3 regions of the Lysinibacillus sp. NPDC093216 genome follow, and region 3 is predicted to be linked to each of the others. Evidence: riboswitches for the same ligand, from Rfam matches in the RefSeq annotation. Region 3 holds a riboswitch; each other region holds the start of a gene.
What was found. A riboswitch is a leader RNA that binds a small molecule or an ion and turns the genes downstream of it on or off. The one in region 3 is predicted to bind cobalamin.

Region 1: another riboswitch for cobalamin. It lies ahead of ACQKOG_RS21795 (FecCD family ABC transporter permease); the one in region 3 lies ahead of ACQKOG_RS05195 (hypothetical protein).
Region 2: another riboswitch for cobalamin. It lies ahead of ACQKOG_RS02930 (energy-coupling factor ABC transporter permease); the one in region 3 lies ahead of ACQKOG_RS05195 (hypothetical protein).

What each region holds. Positions count from the first base shown of each region.
Region 1 covers NZ_JBNNVB010000026.1:60,630-65,871, reverse strand. Annotated here, with positions in the region: gene ACQKOG_RS21805 (ABC transporter substrate-binding protein) at 1-531, opposite strand, end outside; gene ACQKOG_RS21800 (ABC transporter ATP-binding protein) at 591-1,364, opposite strand; gene ACQKOG_RS21795 (FecCD family ABC transporter permease) at 1,365-2,423, opposite strand; cobalamin riboswitch at 2,544-2,728, opposite strand; partial or broken gene ACQKOG_RS21790 (topoisomerase C-terminal repeat-containing protein) at 3,144-3,523, opposite strand; gene topB (type IA DNA topoisomerase) at 3,541-5,242, opposite strand, start outside.
Region 2 covers NZ_JBNNVB010000002.1:105,745-110,986, forward strand. Annotated here, with positions in the region: gene ACQKOG_RS02915 (energy-coupling factor ABC transporter ATP-binding protein) at 1-806, opposite strand, end outside; gene cbiQ (cobalt ECF transporter T component CbiQ) at 806-1,576, opposite strand; gene ACQKOG_RS02925 (energy-coupling factor ABC transporter substrate-binding protein) at 1,582-1,854, opposite strand; gene ACQKOG_RS02930 (energy-coupling factor ABC transporter permease) at 1,856-2,602, opposite strand; cobalamin riboswitch at 2,742-2,926, opposite strand; cobalamin riboswitch at 3,156-3,338, shown strand; gene ACQKOG_RS02935 ((2Fe-2S) ferredoxin domain-containing protein) at 3,477-3,848, shown strand; gene cobJ (precorrin-3B C(17)-methyltransferase) at 3,853-5,242, shown strand, end outside.
Region 3 covers NZ_JBNNVB010000003.1:111,364-116,605, reverse strand. Annotated here, with positions in the region: gene ACQKOG_RS05205 (NlpC/P60 family protein) at 1-375, shown strand, start outside; gene ACQKOG_RS05200 (hypothetical protein) at 947-1,495, shown strand; cobalamin riboswitch at 1,729-1,934, shown strand; gene ACQKOG_RS05195 (hypothetical protein) at 2,135-2,677, shown strand; gene ACQKOG_RS05190 (ABC transporter substrate-binding protein) at 2,679-3,641, shown strand; gene ACQKOG_RS05185 (hypothetical protein) at 3,878-4,423, opposite strand; gene ACQKOG_RS05180 (tyrosine-protein phosphatase) at 4,571-5,242, shown strand, end outside.

The DNA.
Region 1 (5,242 bases), on a different contig from region 3:
GGCGATGTTACGAATATCGCCGAAAATATCCTCTAACTTAGGATTTTTAATGCTTGAAGATGTATGTAAATAAGTGTGGATGCCAAGTGCTTCTAGTTCTTCTGGTGTTCCAACACCCTTCTCACTAAACCCGCTTTTCCAGCCTGCATATAAAAAATCTGCTCCTGCATCAATCACTTGTTCCTTTGTTGGGTATTGCTCAGCTAGTACCGGAACTTTATCATAAGCTGCCTGTAACGGTGGATAAATTGCATCATCTAAATATGCTGTTCCGACCATTGAATCCTCTAAGCCTAACGCTAGCATAATCTCTGTCACATGCTGATTTAAGCTAATTGCTTTTTTAGGTGCTTGCGAATAGACTTGTGTCGTATCGTTATTGTCAATCGTTACTTCCGTTGCTCCTGCTTTTGCTGGTTCTACTTGTTCACTTTGCGATGCTGAATCCTGTTTTTCCTCGTTACCACAAGCCGCTAAAATACTTAGCATTGCGATTGCAAGAACAAGCCATACGCTTTTTAATGTCTTCATGTCTACTTCTCCTTTTTTCTAAAAAATATATTGAAAGAAATCTAAGTCTCTTAAACTAACTATAAAAATTGCTCAGATATATAATAAATATGCGGCTTTTTCGTGACAGGATGTACATTAACTTCTGCATGTACACCAAACACCTTTTGTAGCAATGAGGGTGTTAATACATCAAACGGAGTTCCATACGCCGCAATTTCTCCGTCCTTTAAAACATAAATTTTATCGCAATAAGTTGCTGCAATATTTAAATCATGCAAGGCTACAATGACCGTAATCGGCAAGCTCTGTATTAAATCCATAAGCTGGAGTTGATGCTGAATATCTAAATGATTCGTTGGCTCATCTAATGCCATAACCTTAGCCTGTTGCGCCAAAGCCCTTGCAACAACGACTCGTTTTTTCTCACCACCAGATAATGAACTAAAAGTACGTTCACTTAAATGCAGTACGCCTGCTTGCTGCATCGATTCCTCGACAATAGCTAGATCTTCTTTTGTATCCACTTCCATAAGCCTTTTATGCGGTGTACGTCCCATTGCAACAAGATCCTTAACAGTAAACTCAAAAAGCACTGGTGTTTCCTGCCCTACGACGGCTAGTTGCTTTGCTATCTCCTTTGAAGATTGCTTGTAAATATTTTCATTAAATAAAAATACTTCTCCCTCTTGAGGTTGTAGCATACGATACATATTTTTTAATAGGGTCGATTTCCCACTGCCATTAGGTCCAATTATGCCCACAAACTCGCGTTCTTGAATATGTACAGAAACATTGTTTAATATTTTCACCTGCTGCACGGCAAAAGTAAGGTTCTTTGCTACGTATACCATCTAATTTTCCTCCCCGAAAGAATACATTTGCTTACGCAACATCCATATAAAAAATGGGCATCCGCATAAAGCAGTAATAATTCCAATCGGCATTTCCTCAGGTGCAATCACAATACGCGCAGCTGCATCAGCCCATATTAAAAATATCGCACCAATTAATGCACTGACTGGCAGTACAAACTTATAATTTGAGCCGACAATCATGCGTACGATATGTGGAATAATCAGTCCTATAAAGCCAATTGCACCACTTACAGCAACAAGGACACCTGTTAATAGGGAAATTAATAGAATTAGTAGCAATCGAAATTTCTCTAAATTAATCCCCAGCGTAACAGCAGATTCTTCGCCTAGTAAAAGTAAATTCAAATGACGTGCATGAAGACGTAAAATTACGTAGACGACCGTTAAAACAACGAACGGAATCATTAAATTTACCCATTTCGCTCCAGCCAGACTTCCCATCATCCAATACATCACTGCCTTTATACCGCCCTCTTCTTTCGCCATCATCAGCATAAAATTCGTCATTGCTGACAAAACTAGTGACACGGCAATTCCGGCTAATAATAATCGAATAACTGAAATTCGCCCCTCAACTCGTGCTAAGAAAAACACGATTAGTACTGCAATCGTCGCACCTATAAAAGCCGCAAGTGATAGCGCATACATACCTAAAAATGAAAAAGCGCCCAGTAAAATAACAGACGTCGCCCCGACAGATGCACCGGAAGATACACCTAAAATATAGGGGTCTGCGATTGAGTTGCGAACTAAAGCTTGAATAGCAGCTCCCGAAATTGCAAGACCCGCTCCGACTATTATGGCAAGTACTACGCGGGGAGTACGAATTTGCCAGATGATGATTTCCTGCGAACGACTCCAATCTTCTGTAATGCCAAGTGGATTGAACGGGATATGCGATAAAATAATGCGCCATACAATACTAGGTGTTATAGACACAGAGCCTACCATTATCGCTAACGTCAAGGATATTAGAACGACACCAGTCAACACTAATAAGAGTAGGTTGATTTTTCTAGTTGTTGGATTCTTCAAAACGCTCTCCTCTCTTAAAGCAAAGGGCATAAAAAAATCCCCTTGTCTACAAGAGGATGTCATAGTTAAATAAAGGGCGTCTCTTCCCAGTCACTACAACCATCCTCGTGGTTCTATGTAAGTTTGTTGCTTTTATTGGCAGGTCTCCTGGCTTAGGTTCATCATCTATACGCCTTCCCATAGCTCGCTACAGTGACATATTGTATAGACTCTCCATTACAGTTGCGGGACAGCATCGGATTTGCACCGATTTCCCTTTTAAGCAAACGAACAATGTCATTCGCACCAACAAAAATTATTAAGTTATAAGAGGAACAATATCAGAATATTTTCCAGATAGCAATTACATTATATATTACATTAAAGTAAAAATAGTAATAAACGAGAGATTAATAGCCAGAAAATAGAACTGTTAAACATTAATTACTATTGGAAAAATAAAATAAATTTAGACAATAATTTATCTTACCTTACTATACAAATTCCTCATAGTACGCTATTAGTCTCGATATTCAATATCAGTGAGGGCAACACTCTACATGATCTACTAACAAATCTTTCATTCTATTTTGGTTATCTATTTTTATAAATGGAAATTATAAAAATACAAAGGATTTTCTTTTCTACTTGGAAGTCATTAGGTTGAGATAACCTTCATTTCATAAAATAATTGTTTAGGGTAGTGAGAATTAATTCAACAAGATTCATAAATGCTTAATTTTAATCCTTTTTTTCAAATTCCATCTTCCAACTAAAATATTCGTTGTCAGTATTTTTTTCATATTTTAATTGAGCATCGAATTTAGAACCTTTTTACTTGTTAAGCCTTTTACCAATACCGTTCCATCGGCTAGCAATTTCTTAACCATTGTTTTGGTAGGCTTCTTCTTCTTCGCGGCTAAAAATTCATCGTTTTTCCAGATGACAAATTTACAGCCCTTTTCCCAGTTACTGCAGCCGAAGCCTTTTTGTCCTTCGATCACGCTATGACCACATAATGGGCATTTCCCTACTACTTCAAATTTCTTCTTCGCTCGTGTTACTTTGCTGAGTGTCACATCTTCACTATTTTTAATCGTCTGAACGGCATTGACGGTGAAAAAAATCTCATCCGCAATTACTTTTCATTAAACTCAAATTCAATTTTTCCTTCTACCAAACGAAGTGACGCATTAAATTGTTTACCATTCTTTGACTTAAACCCTTTAACCACAGCTGTTTTACCAATCTTACATAAATCATTAATGTTCTTTTCAGTTAGTTTTTTTCCTAGTAACCTTTCTGGGAACGTTTGCTTACAACCATTTTTATAATTCGAACAACCGTAAAAACTTTTACGCAAACCTATTTTTCCTACTTTGCATGTCGGACATGGCACAATATCTTTCACAGCAGCTGGTTTAAACTGCTCAGCTTCAATTGAAAGTGACTCTAATTGTTTAGGTACCTCCGCTATTAATTGAGTAATAAACTTGCCTATGCTTTCAATAAAATGTTTTGCAGAGCCTTCTCCACGACCAATTTTATTTAAGTAAATTTCCCATTTTGCAGTCATAGATGGACTTGAAAGTAATGTCCCTTCGATAGCCCGACATAAAAGCTCCCCTTTCGGCAAAACGCTCACTATGTTTTTTCGTACTTCAATAAATCCATGCTTTTTAATGGTCTCTATAATGCCACTTCGAGTTGCTTCTGTACCAATACCTTCAATCGATTTCAGCACCTCGATTTCTTCTTCATCCTCAACTGATTTACCACATGTTTTCATCATCGTAATGAGTTGCCCTTCTGTATAAGGCTTAGGAGGCGTAGTTGTGCCTTCTAGAATAGAAACCTTACTTTGTACCATTTCATCTTGGAAAACAACAGGTAACGATTCCTCACGCTCTTGCATCCCTTTTTCACTTAAAAACAATTCTTTCCAACCTTTTACAAGTTCTGTTTTCCCTACCGTTTTAAACTCTAAATTTTTGACATTCGTTATAATCGTTTTTTCATCGTATTCATAATCTTGGTGAAACATGGCGAGTGTCGTATTGACTATTTCGAAATAAATATTTCTTTCATCAGCATTCATTGATTGTAACGCTTTTTCTGTTGGCACTTTTTTCGTTGGAATAATAGCATAGTGCTCCCCAACGTTGGCACTGTCGACATAGCGTTTGTTATTCCCGCGATTAATCGCATTAAATGGCTTTCCAACGAGCTGCTGATATTTTGCCAATGATTCATTTAAATAGGCAAACTCATTATGTGTAATGAGGTGTGAATCGGTACGTGGGTAAGAAACGAGCTTTTTCTCATAAAGTGATTGCGTAAGTTTCAACACATGCGACGGGCTGTATTTCCAACGTTTATTGGCGTTGGCTTGTAATGTTGATAACGCATGTAGTTTGGGTGGTGCAATACGCTTCGTTTTGTTCGTTACACTCGTAATTAGACCTGTATCCATCGGTTCAACCCCATGTTGTTGCAATAATTGCACAGCCTCTGCACGCTCTTTTGTTTTTAACTTTGCCTTCCCTTTATATACACCATTTTGTGCTTTAAAGATCCCTTCAATTTCATAAAAATTTTCAGGCTTGAAATGTTCAATTTCCTGTTGTCTTTTATAAATTAAATATACGGTTGGCGATTGCACACGTCCGATGGAGATACTACCCTTAAAGCCTTTTTTTTGTAAAAGTAGCGTATATAGGCGACTACAGTTCATGCCTACTAACCAATCGCTAATTTGACGTGTTTTTGCTTCTTGGTACATGAGCAGATCACGCTCATTACTTTGCATATTATTAAAACCTTTTCGAATTTCCTCAACT
Region 2 (5,242 bases), on a different contig from region 3:
TTCTTCGAACGAGGCATTTTTATGTTTTTCTCAAATAACTTTTTCTTTTGTAAGGCAACGGCCATTTCAAAGACCCATGGGCGTTCAAGATGGGCTCTTTCAAGCAAATCCTCTTGGAAGAACATTGCTACTGGATCTCCATTGTAAATAATTCTCCCAGCTTCCATCACGATGATTTGATCTGCCCATTCATAGGCTAAGGGGATATCATGCGTTGCCAATAATATTGTTCGTTCCCCGTTTTCTAACATAGCTAAATACTGTAAAACTTGTGCACTATAATAATTATCTAGTCCAGCTGTCGGTTCATCTAATAATAAAACGGAAGGTTCCATTGCAAGTACGCCTGCCATTGCGACACGTTTTTTCTGACCAACACTTAAAAAATGGATCGGTTTATCTAGCAATGCTTCGACTTCGGTTTGAGCGACAGCCCACGCAATTTTTTCCTCGATTTTTTCAGTTGTCCAGCCAAGATTCAAAGGACCAAATGCAATATCTTGCTTAACTGTGCCGGAAAAAAGCTGGTTGTCTGCATCCTGAAAAACAATACCAACCTGTTGGCGTAATTCTTTTAATGCTTTTCTACTATAGTTCAGTTCATTGCCACAAAAGGAGATACTTCCAGCGGTAGGCTTCAAAATACCATTTAAATGCTGAAATAACGTTGATTTCCCGGCTCCATTATGACCAAGTAAAGCGATTTTTTTTCCCTTTGGAATTTGAAGTGTAATATCTGTTAAGGCATGAGTTCCATCTGCATAAGCGTAGGATAAATGTGTTAAATCAAAGTATAAATCTGTCATCAGAAAAAACCTCCATAAATGATGAGGAGTATAAAAATAGCAGCAATACCTATCCAATTTTTCGTGTTACAGGGAACATCATCCTGCCAATAGACCATTTCGCCACCACGTGCTTCCATTGCATTGTTTAGCTCACGACTGCGTTGGAACATCTCGACAAATAAAGCTGCAATTAGCATTGATACCGATCGAAGCCACTGCATAGGGGAGCTGTATCCCAGACGAGCCTGTTGGGCAAGATGAATTTTTTGCATACTGTCTAAAAAGATAAAAATAAAACGATACGTTAGCTCTACTAACTCTACAAATAGAGTTGGGAGTCGCCATTGTCGTAAGACGTAACAAATAGATTGGACTGATGTTGTGAGAATTAAAAAATACAAACAGCTAATGCTGCCAAGGACGATGAAAAAAAGCTGCTGCGCTGTTACTAGGCTTGCACTGCTGACAAAAATTGTCCAATTATGAAGAGAAAATGACCAAATGTTTGAAGGAAGCCTGTTTGTCGCTGGCGCGATAGAAATTAAAATGGATACTAAACTTGATAGTAAAAAAAATCCAGGTAGCAACAATAACTTTGCGTAATATTTAGCAGGGATTTTTGCGCCTAAAATGATAAAAGCACTCATCACAATAAATGTAATGAGTGAAATTCGTTCATCTCTCATGATAAGCGACAATAAAAGCAGTCCAAGGGATAACGTCATTTTTTCTAGCGGATGAACAGACGCTAGTTTATTCAAATAAGCATACTTATCAATGAGTAACATAGCGTTTAACCTTCTTTATGTTTGCCGCGCATTAAGCCGATGAAATACCCGATGAAACCAGCACCGATAGCAGCTTGTAGTGCGAATAATAAGCTTTCAATTTCACCACTTGGTGGTTCCCATAAGCTTTCAAACCATGGCTCGTAGCTAGCATCTATTTCACTAATTGCTGCTTCCGCTTCGCCATCAGCCCCTTCGAATTCAGCACCTTTTTGAATAAACAGGGGAACGATTGCTAACAACACAACAATGGCGATGAGCAGTAAGTTTTTTTTCATTTTAGTGAGCCTCCTTTGCAGAGAACACACGTAGAGCTTTTAGTTCACTCACATTGTATTTTTTCAGAAAGTTCATAACGATCACTGTTAAAATTCCTTCACTAACAGCAAGAGGAATTTGTGTTAACGCAAAAATACCAGCAAATTTAGTGAATGAAGCCATAAAGCCTCCGACCTCAGAAGGGAAGGCAAGAGCTAATTGGACAGAAGTGACAATATATGTACCTAAGTCACCAAGCATTGCTGCTAAAAAGACAGCAATGGAAAAGGATAGTCCCAATTTTTGTGAGCCCTTAAATACATAGTAGGCGATAATAGGACCCATAATTGCCATAGAAAAAGTGTTTGCCCCTAATGTTGTAAGCCCACCATGCGCTAACAGTAAAGATTGGAATAATAATACGATTGTCCCGATAACACTCATCGCTAATGGTCCAAAAAGAACTGTTCCAAGTCCAACACCTGTAGGATGCGAGCAACTTCCTGTTACAGAAGGGATTTTTAAGGCAGAAAGTACAAAGGCAAAGGCACCCGAAAGCCCTAATATCATTTTTGTTTCAGGATTTTCATCAATGGTTTTACGAATAGAACGTAATCCTAAAATAATAAATGGAATCGAAATGACCCACCAAAAAATCGCCCATTCGATTGGCAAAAAGCCCTCCATTATATGCATCGCAAATGCACGATTTGGTACGAATAAAAATGCCAATAAAAAATAACTAAGCTTCCAACCTGAAAATTTCAAAAATCTCTCCTCCTTACATTAAAATTTTTAGAAAAAGTATGCGAAAAAAAGCACTTCTCCGATAGTGGAAAAGTGCATAGCTAAAAAAGCAAATAAAATTCTAATCTGCTAAGCCGCACACCCATCCTCGTAGGTTGAAACGATCACATATTTTTCGGCAGGTCTCCTGGCTTTAGTTCAACGTTTTATAGGCCTTCCCATCCTTTGGACAGTGACATTATCTATAAAACTCCCTAATACAGTGGCGGGACCGCGCCGGACTTAAACCGGCTTCCCTTTTAAGCGAAATGCTGAACATTTCACACCGAAAAAAAGATGAAGTTGTGAGATTTCACGACAAAGTGTAACACGAATTTCCATATATATGCTATCCCTTTTGTGAAAAAATTTTAAATTGGGTGTCTATGTCGAAAATTTAGATAAATAGAAAATGGATGTCGCATTTTTCTATGGAATTTTAAAAAAATTGTCACAAATTAAGAAAGAAATATTGAAATTTTAAAAAAATAAGCTATGATAGAAACAGTTTTCAATTACAAAAAAACCATATAATTCATATAAAACATCCATAAGTGCTTGAATATTCAAGATAATAGGGAAATCGGTGAAAGTCCGATACAGCCCCCGCTACTGTAATAGCTGATGAAATCGCGGATGCCACTAGTGAAAACTTAGGAAGGCGCGAAAGTAAAAGGAAGCTTAAGTCAGGAAACCTGCTTATGTGATGATGCAAGCAAACTTTTCGGAGGGAGAAGTTGAAGCGAAAGCGAGTACCAGTATATATTCGTTTTTATTTGGCTTCTACTAAACCTTTACTCTTCGTCTAGAGTAAAGGTTTTTCTTTTTCCTAAAAGCATATGAGGGGAGAACGACTATGACAACTTGGAATTTAGAGGGGATGAAAACACATCTTTTTATTTGCAATGGTAGTAGTTGTATGAAAAAAGATGCTGAGGACATTACACAGGCAATTCGTGATGAAATACAGTTACTGGAGCTTGATAAGGAGATACATACAACAAGGACCCGCTGTAATGGCAGGTGTAAGGATGCTTGTGTTGTCATTGCATATCCTCAGGGCAATTGGTACCGAGTGCCAACGAAGGAGCATGCGAGAGTACTTGTACAAGATTTAAATCATGAAGCGTTACATAATGAGCATGTTTTTACATTGCGTGAAGGTTCGTTGCAGCGTACAGCACAAACAACAGCCATTAAAGGCATTGAAAAGGTGAAAGAGGGGTAACAAAATGGCTCAAAAAGGTAAGATTTTCGTAGTTGGCTTTGGCCCTGGAGACTTTAAACATATTACGACTCGTGCTGTGGAGGCACTACAACAAAGTCATATGATTATAGGCTATAAAACTTATGTTGAACTGATTCAGGATTTAGTTAGTGCAAAGTCGATTATTAGTACTGGTATGACAGAGGAAGTTTCACGTGCGCAAGAAGCGGTGCGTCAAGCAGAGGCTGGAAGTATCGTATCGGTCATTTCCAGTGGGGATGCCGGGGTTTATGGAATGGCAGGATTAGTGTATGAGGTATTAATCGAGCTAGGCTGGACAGAAGCAACTGGTATCGAGGTAGAAATTGTTCCAGGTATTTCAGCTATTAATTCATGTGCCAGTTTACTAGGTGCTCCCATTATGCATGACGCCTGTACCATTAGTTTAAGTGACCACTTAACACCTTGGAATTTAATTGCAAAACGAGTAGAAGCAGCAGCAATGGCGGATTTTGTTATTGCTCTTTATAACCCGAAAAGTGGACGTCGTACGAGACAAATTGTAGAGGCACAACGAATTTTATTGGAATATCGTTCGCCAGATACACCAGTTGGACTTGTGAAAAGCGCGTATCGTGACCGTCAGGAAATAACGATGACTACTTTAGCAGAAATGCTTGAACATGATATCGGCATGTTAACAACGGTTATTATCGGGAATTCAACAACATTCTTCTACGACAATAAAATGATTACGCCACGTGGTTATCAGCGTAAATATACACTTGGTGAGGAAAAACAACCGTTACGACCACATCAACGACTTAAAGAAGAAAATGAACCATGGGCGATGAATCAAGAAACAGGAGCAGCACGTAATGATTTTGCGACAGATCCTAATGCCAATCGTATTAAGCCCAGTTTAGCCATAACACCACAACAAAAGCCTAAAAAATCGTCACTTGAAATGGCGACAGCTGCTCTTACTATGGTAAAGGGAACAAGCGCGGTGAAAGTAACACCTAAGCGTGTTCAACAAAAAATCGAATCTATTTTTGAATTAGCGGTTAGTCCTGGGGTTGCCAATAAGTTCTTTAGTCCTCAACAAATGATGACGTTGGCTGAGGTAGTTGGTGAGGAAGGAACGATGGAGTATACACCAGACCATCAAATTCATTTGAAAGTTCCAACGTCCGAGCCTGAAGAGGTTACCGCAAAGCTTCGTGAAGTTGGCTTTTTACTAGCACCAATTGGTGACGTGCTATCGTTAAAGGCTTGTGACTTCTGTTATGGAGAAAAGTTCGATTCGATTCCATATGCGGAAGAAATTCAAGAAAAGCTTGGTGGTATGTCGTTACCGAAAACATTAAATATCGGCTTTAACGGCTGCGGTATGGCATGTTATCGAGCAGTAT
Region 3 (5,242 bases):
GGTTCTGGTTCAGGTACTGCATCTTCAGGTGATGCAATTTCAACTGCAAAGCAATTCTTAGGCCGTAGCTATGTTTGGGGCGGCAGTAACCCATCAACAGGATTTGACTGTTCAGGTCTTGTGCAATGGTCTTACAAACAAGCAGGCGTATCTTTACCACGTACAGCATCACAACAATATTTAGCAACACAACGTATTTCAGCAAGTGAAGCACGTGTAGGTGACCTAGTATTCTTCAGCTATGGTTCAGGCATAGCGCATGTAGGTATTTACTTAGGAAATAACACGATGATCGATGCTCAAAATAAAGGTGTTGTCATTGAATCACTTGATTGGTGGAATCAATATTTAGTAGGCTTCGGTCGTATTCAATAAGCCCTACTATTATATAGACGATTTAAATAGCGAAAAGGTCATCTTTGTAAAAAAAATTACAAAGATGACCTTTTTTAATATTTGACGGTATTCAAGATTTTGCGAGTAAACCTATCATCCCTGATATAGTGATCCATTAATTTAGGCTCGACTAGTCGATGAATAATGAGTAAAATAACATCTAGGATGAATTTATTTACATAAGTAGATATATTTACTACCATATTACCAGTTACTAAAATGAAAATAGAGCCGATGTAAGGTATAGCATCAATTATCCATATAATGATTGCCATCGTTATAGCGTATTTCGCTTGGATTCATAGAAGGCTAATTCCGATTATAAAGCTAACATGTAAAATGTGTCTTTTATAGCCGAAAGAAATGTTTCCTTGCATATTGATACTCATTTCTGATAATTTTGAAATATAATAATTGGGACCTTACTTTGAAATTAAAAGTGTTTGTGACTTTAGTTTCGTAGTAGTAAAGTAACGAATGATAGAAATTAATACAATACTTACAAGTTTACCATTTTTACGTTCTGAAACAATAAAGGTAGGGATGAATCATGGAAAAAGAGATTTTGCAACTTTTTAGTAATTTAACAGAGCGTGACCTTGATATTCAATACAAATCATACGAAGAATTAATGAAAATTATGCAAGAACCAGTTGATTGGACATATTCAGTTTGGGAACAACTTGTTCAAGCTCTTACATACAAAAATGGACATGTACGTGCAAGTGCTGCACAATTTTTATGCGCATTGGCAGCAAAAAGTGATCCCGAAGAAAGAGTATTAGAGGACTTCTTAAAGATTTGGGCAGTAACGTATGATGAAAAAACAGAAACTTCGAGGCATACTTTGCAGGCGATTTGGAGAATAGGTTTAGCAGGGCAGGTACAAAGAGATTTAGTCGTGTCATATTTGGCGAAAAGATTTCAAATATGCTTAGACGAAAAGCACCCGACATTGATACGCTATGATATTATTGTATCTTTTAAAAAGCTATTCGATGCAACGAATGACCCAAAACTACTAGAGATTGCTCGACGTTTAATTGAAGAAGAAGAAGATGTTAAATGCAAAAAGAAATATAAGAATGCCATCCGTTAAAAGATGTAAAATAGCTGTTTTTTTGCGCATGCTTTCGTTGAGAGATAGCTTTTATAACATCAATCTATGAAATATAACAAATACCTGCACGAGCATGTGAAATGCCCGTGGGGTAACGAATACACCCGCGTGCATAAGGTGATACCTGCATGATCTTTATCCATCGTATTTGTTTATTCTAATTCCACAGCTATTTTTTCCTATTAATCTATGTTAAACTGCTAAACAAGTGAATAATTCTTGCAGAATAAGGGTGCTAAACTATAGCATAATCGGGAATTCGGTGAAAAACCGAAGCTGTTTCCGCAACTGTAAGTACAGGAATCATAAAGATATACCACTGTCGAATTATCTGATGGGAAGGTTTTTATGACTCACAACATGATTGAATGTAGTGAACTGTACAAGCCAGGAGACCGACCTTTGTTTGAACGTATGATAACTCTTCGGAAGCTAGGAGAATATGCGGCAATTACATAGGCTATGTTGTGTCTATACGACACTATTATGTTATTTTCGTTGTTTCCTTAGGAGTGGGAACAACGTTTTTTTTATGTACACTTATCTTTCACCTGCTGGAATCCTAAGAAGGTGTGAATAAAGTAAGAATTTTTCACGAAGGAAAGCGGGGACTTAGATTTGAAAAAAGATGCACGTTATTCTTGTTATCCATTTATGCGTGAAAAGGCATCAACGGTAGATTTTGAAATTCGAACAGATAGCCTTACAACACATATTGGCGTCGCTTTGGTGGCGGTAAAAAAGGAAACGGTAGAGGTAGTAGTAGATGATTTACTAGCCATTTTACCAATGGCTTACCATGTAAATGGCTCAGTACGAGGTAAATTGGCGGTAACTGAAGATAATTTGACTTGGCTAAGTAATCGCTATGATTTCTATGTTAGTCATGTTAAGGATGAAATACAAAACTTTGTATTACCTCAAGGGACAGAGGCTGCTACTGCATTACATTTATGCCGTAGTGAGGCGAAAAAATCATATCGCGTTTTGCACAAAGTATCTGAAGAACGGGAAGTACCTGCTATTCTCTTTGATTATTTAGGATTACTAGCCAATGTCTTTTTTGTAATGGTTGTCTTTATGAATCAGCAGGCTGGTATTGCTGAAATACCGTTTATTAGTAAGTCATACCCGATGAAAAAGAAAAAGGAGAATCAATGAAATGAAGAAAATGTTTAAGCTACAATGGCTTTCTGTGTTAATGTTAGCACTCGTTTTAGTTGGCTGTGGCGCGAAAGAGGATATTAATAAAGAGACTATTTCTAAGGAAGATCAACAAGTTGAGAAAACTAGATATAAAGTTAAGGATGACCGTGGCGTAGAAGTAGAGTTTGCTGCCGCACCTAAAACTATTGTTTCATTGCAACCAAGTAATACAGAAATTTTATTTGCTCTAGGTGTGGGGGATAAAATCGTTGGTGCAACTGAATATGATACGTATCCGGAAGAAGCGCAAAAAATTGAACGTGTTTCTGATTCTGTAAAATTCAATAGTGAGCGTAATTTAGCGTTAAAGCCAGATGTCGTTATTGCCTATACAACTGGAGGCGATGAAGAAAATTTAAATGCCTTAAAAGGTCTCGAAGATGCAGGTATTAAAGTGTTTGCCATTCAATCGGCTAAAACATTTGATGATGTGTACGGGGATATCCAACAAATCGCAACAGTTATGGGAATCAAAGATAAAGGCGACAAGTTAAATGATGATATTAAAGGTAAAATTGCAGAAGTCCAAGCAAAAGTTAAAGATGTGAAAGAACCAAAAAATATCTATTTAGAAATTAGTCCGAAGCCAGACATATATACACCTGGTTCTGGTACATTCCAACAAGAGATTTTAGATGCTGCAAATGTTAAGAACGTTTTTGCTGACCTCAAAAGTTGGGCAAAGGTATCTGAGGAAGATATTATTGCAAAAAATCCAGATGTCATTTTAACAACCGTAAACTATGGGGAAAACCCAACGGCAGAAATCCTCTCTCGTGATGGATGGAATTCAATCACTGCCATTCAAAATAAAGCGGTGTATTCTATAGACACTGATATTTCAAACCGTCCGGGTCCGCGTATTGGCGAAGCTGTTGAGTTAATAGCAAAAGCAGTTTACCCTGAGTTATTTAAATAGTATTTTGGAGCTGTCCTTTATCAAGGGCAGCTTTTTTGATGGATAATAGTGAAATGTCAGGGTAAAAACCCGTTTCTCTTCGGTGAAGAAGTGTCGGTTGGAGTGGATAACTGATCCGCTTTGAAGAGAAAGTGATCGGTTGGAGTGGATAACTGATCCGCTTTGAAGAGAAAGTGATCGGTTGGAGTGGATAACTGATCCACTTTGAAGCAGAAGTGATCGGTTAGAGTGGATAACTACTCCGCTTTGATGAAGAAGTGATCAGTTGGAGTGGATAACTGCTCCGCTATGAAGCAGAAGTGATCGGTTGGAGTGGATAACTGCTCCGCTATGATGAAGAAGTGATCAGGTAGAGTGGATAACTGCTCTGCTTTGAAGAGAAAGTGATCGGTTAGAGTGGATAACTGCTCCGCTATGAAGCAGAAGTGATCGGTTGGAGTGGATAACTGATCCGCTTTGATGAAGAAGTGATCAGGTAAAGTGGATAACTGCTCTGCTTTGAAGAGAAAGTGATCGGTTAGAGTGGATAACTGCTCCGCTATGAAGCAGAAGTGATCGGTTAGAGTGGATAACTGCTCCGCTATGAAGCAGAAGTGATCGGTTAGAGTGGATAACTGCTCCGCTTTGATGAAGAAGTGATCAGGTAAAGTGGATAACTGCTCTGCTTTGATGAAAAAGTGATCAGGTAAGGTGGATAACTGCTCTGCTTTGATGAAAAAGTGATCGGTTAGAGTGGATAACTGCTCCGCTTTGATGAAAAAGTGATCAGGTAATACGGCCATCTCCCCGCTTCAATAAAGATTCGCTGAAATCCCCCCCTCAGCGTTCAAAGTAGCGTATGACATTCCCTAGTGCGAAAATTGGTATTATATCGAATTGTTCTATAATATAGAGGTAAGCATGCTTGCTAACAGAGAGAGGTGCAGTGAATGAAACAGTTTGATATGAAGATTGTTCCGTTTGAAGCAGTTTATAATTTTCGTGATATGGGTGGTTATAAGTCGAGAGATGGGCGTACTGTTAAGAATGGTTTGATTTATCGTTCAGCAGCACTTGGTAAAATGACGAAAACAGATAAGGAGCTATTTAAAACGCTAGGTGTGAAAACAATTTTTGATTATCGAGACAACCATGAGGCTCAAAATAATCCTAATCCGGTATTTCCGTATGCCAAGTATATTCAAATACCAGCAAAGGGAAATCATGCTTTTGAGATGCCTACAAACACTGGTGGAAAAGATTTTTATAAGGTTGTAAGCCTAGAGATGTTCCGAGAATTTTATGCACAAATGCCTTTTAATAATGACTCGTTTAAAAAGTTAATAGCAACGATTCAACAACCTGAAAATTTAGGGCTTGTTCACCATTGTGCGGTTGGGAAGGATCGAACAGGTATTGGCAGCGCACTTATTTTACTGGCGTTAGATGTACCTGAGGAAACGATCATGGAGGACTATTTAGATACAAATGTACATCTACGTCCCTTAGTAGAACGAATGGCTCAGACAATTCAGCAAGATTATAGCGATCGAGAATTACAGCAATTTTACGCCTTAATGTCTGCCCGTGAGGACTATTTACAAGCGGCATTTGATGCAATG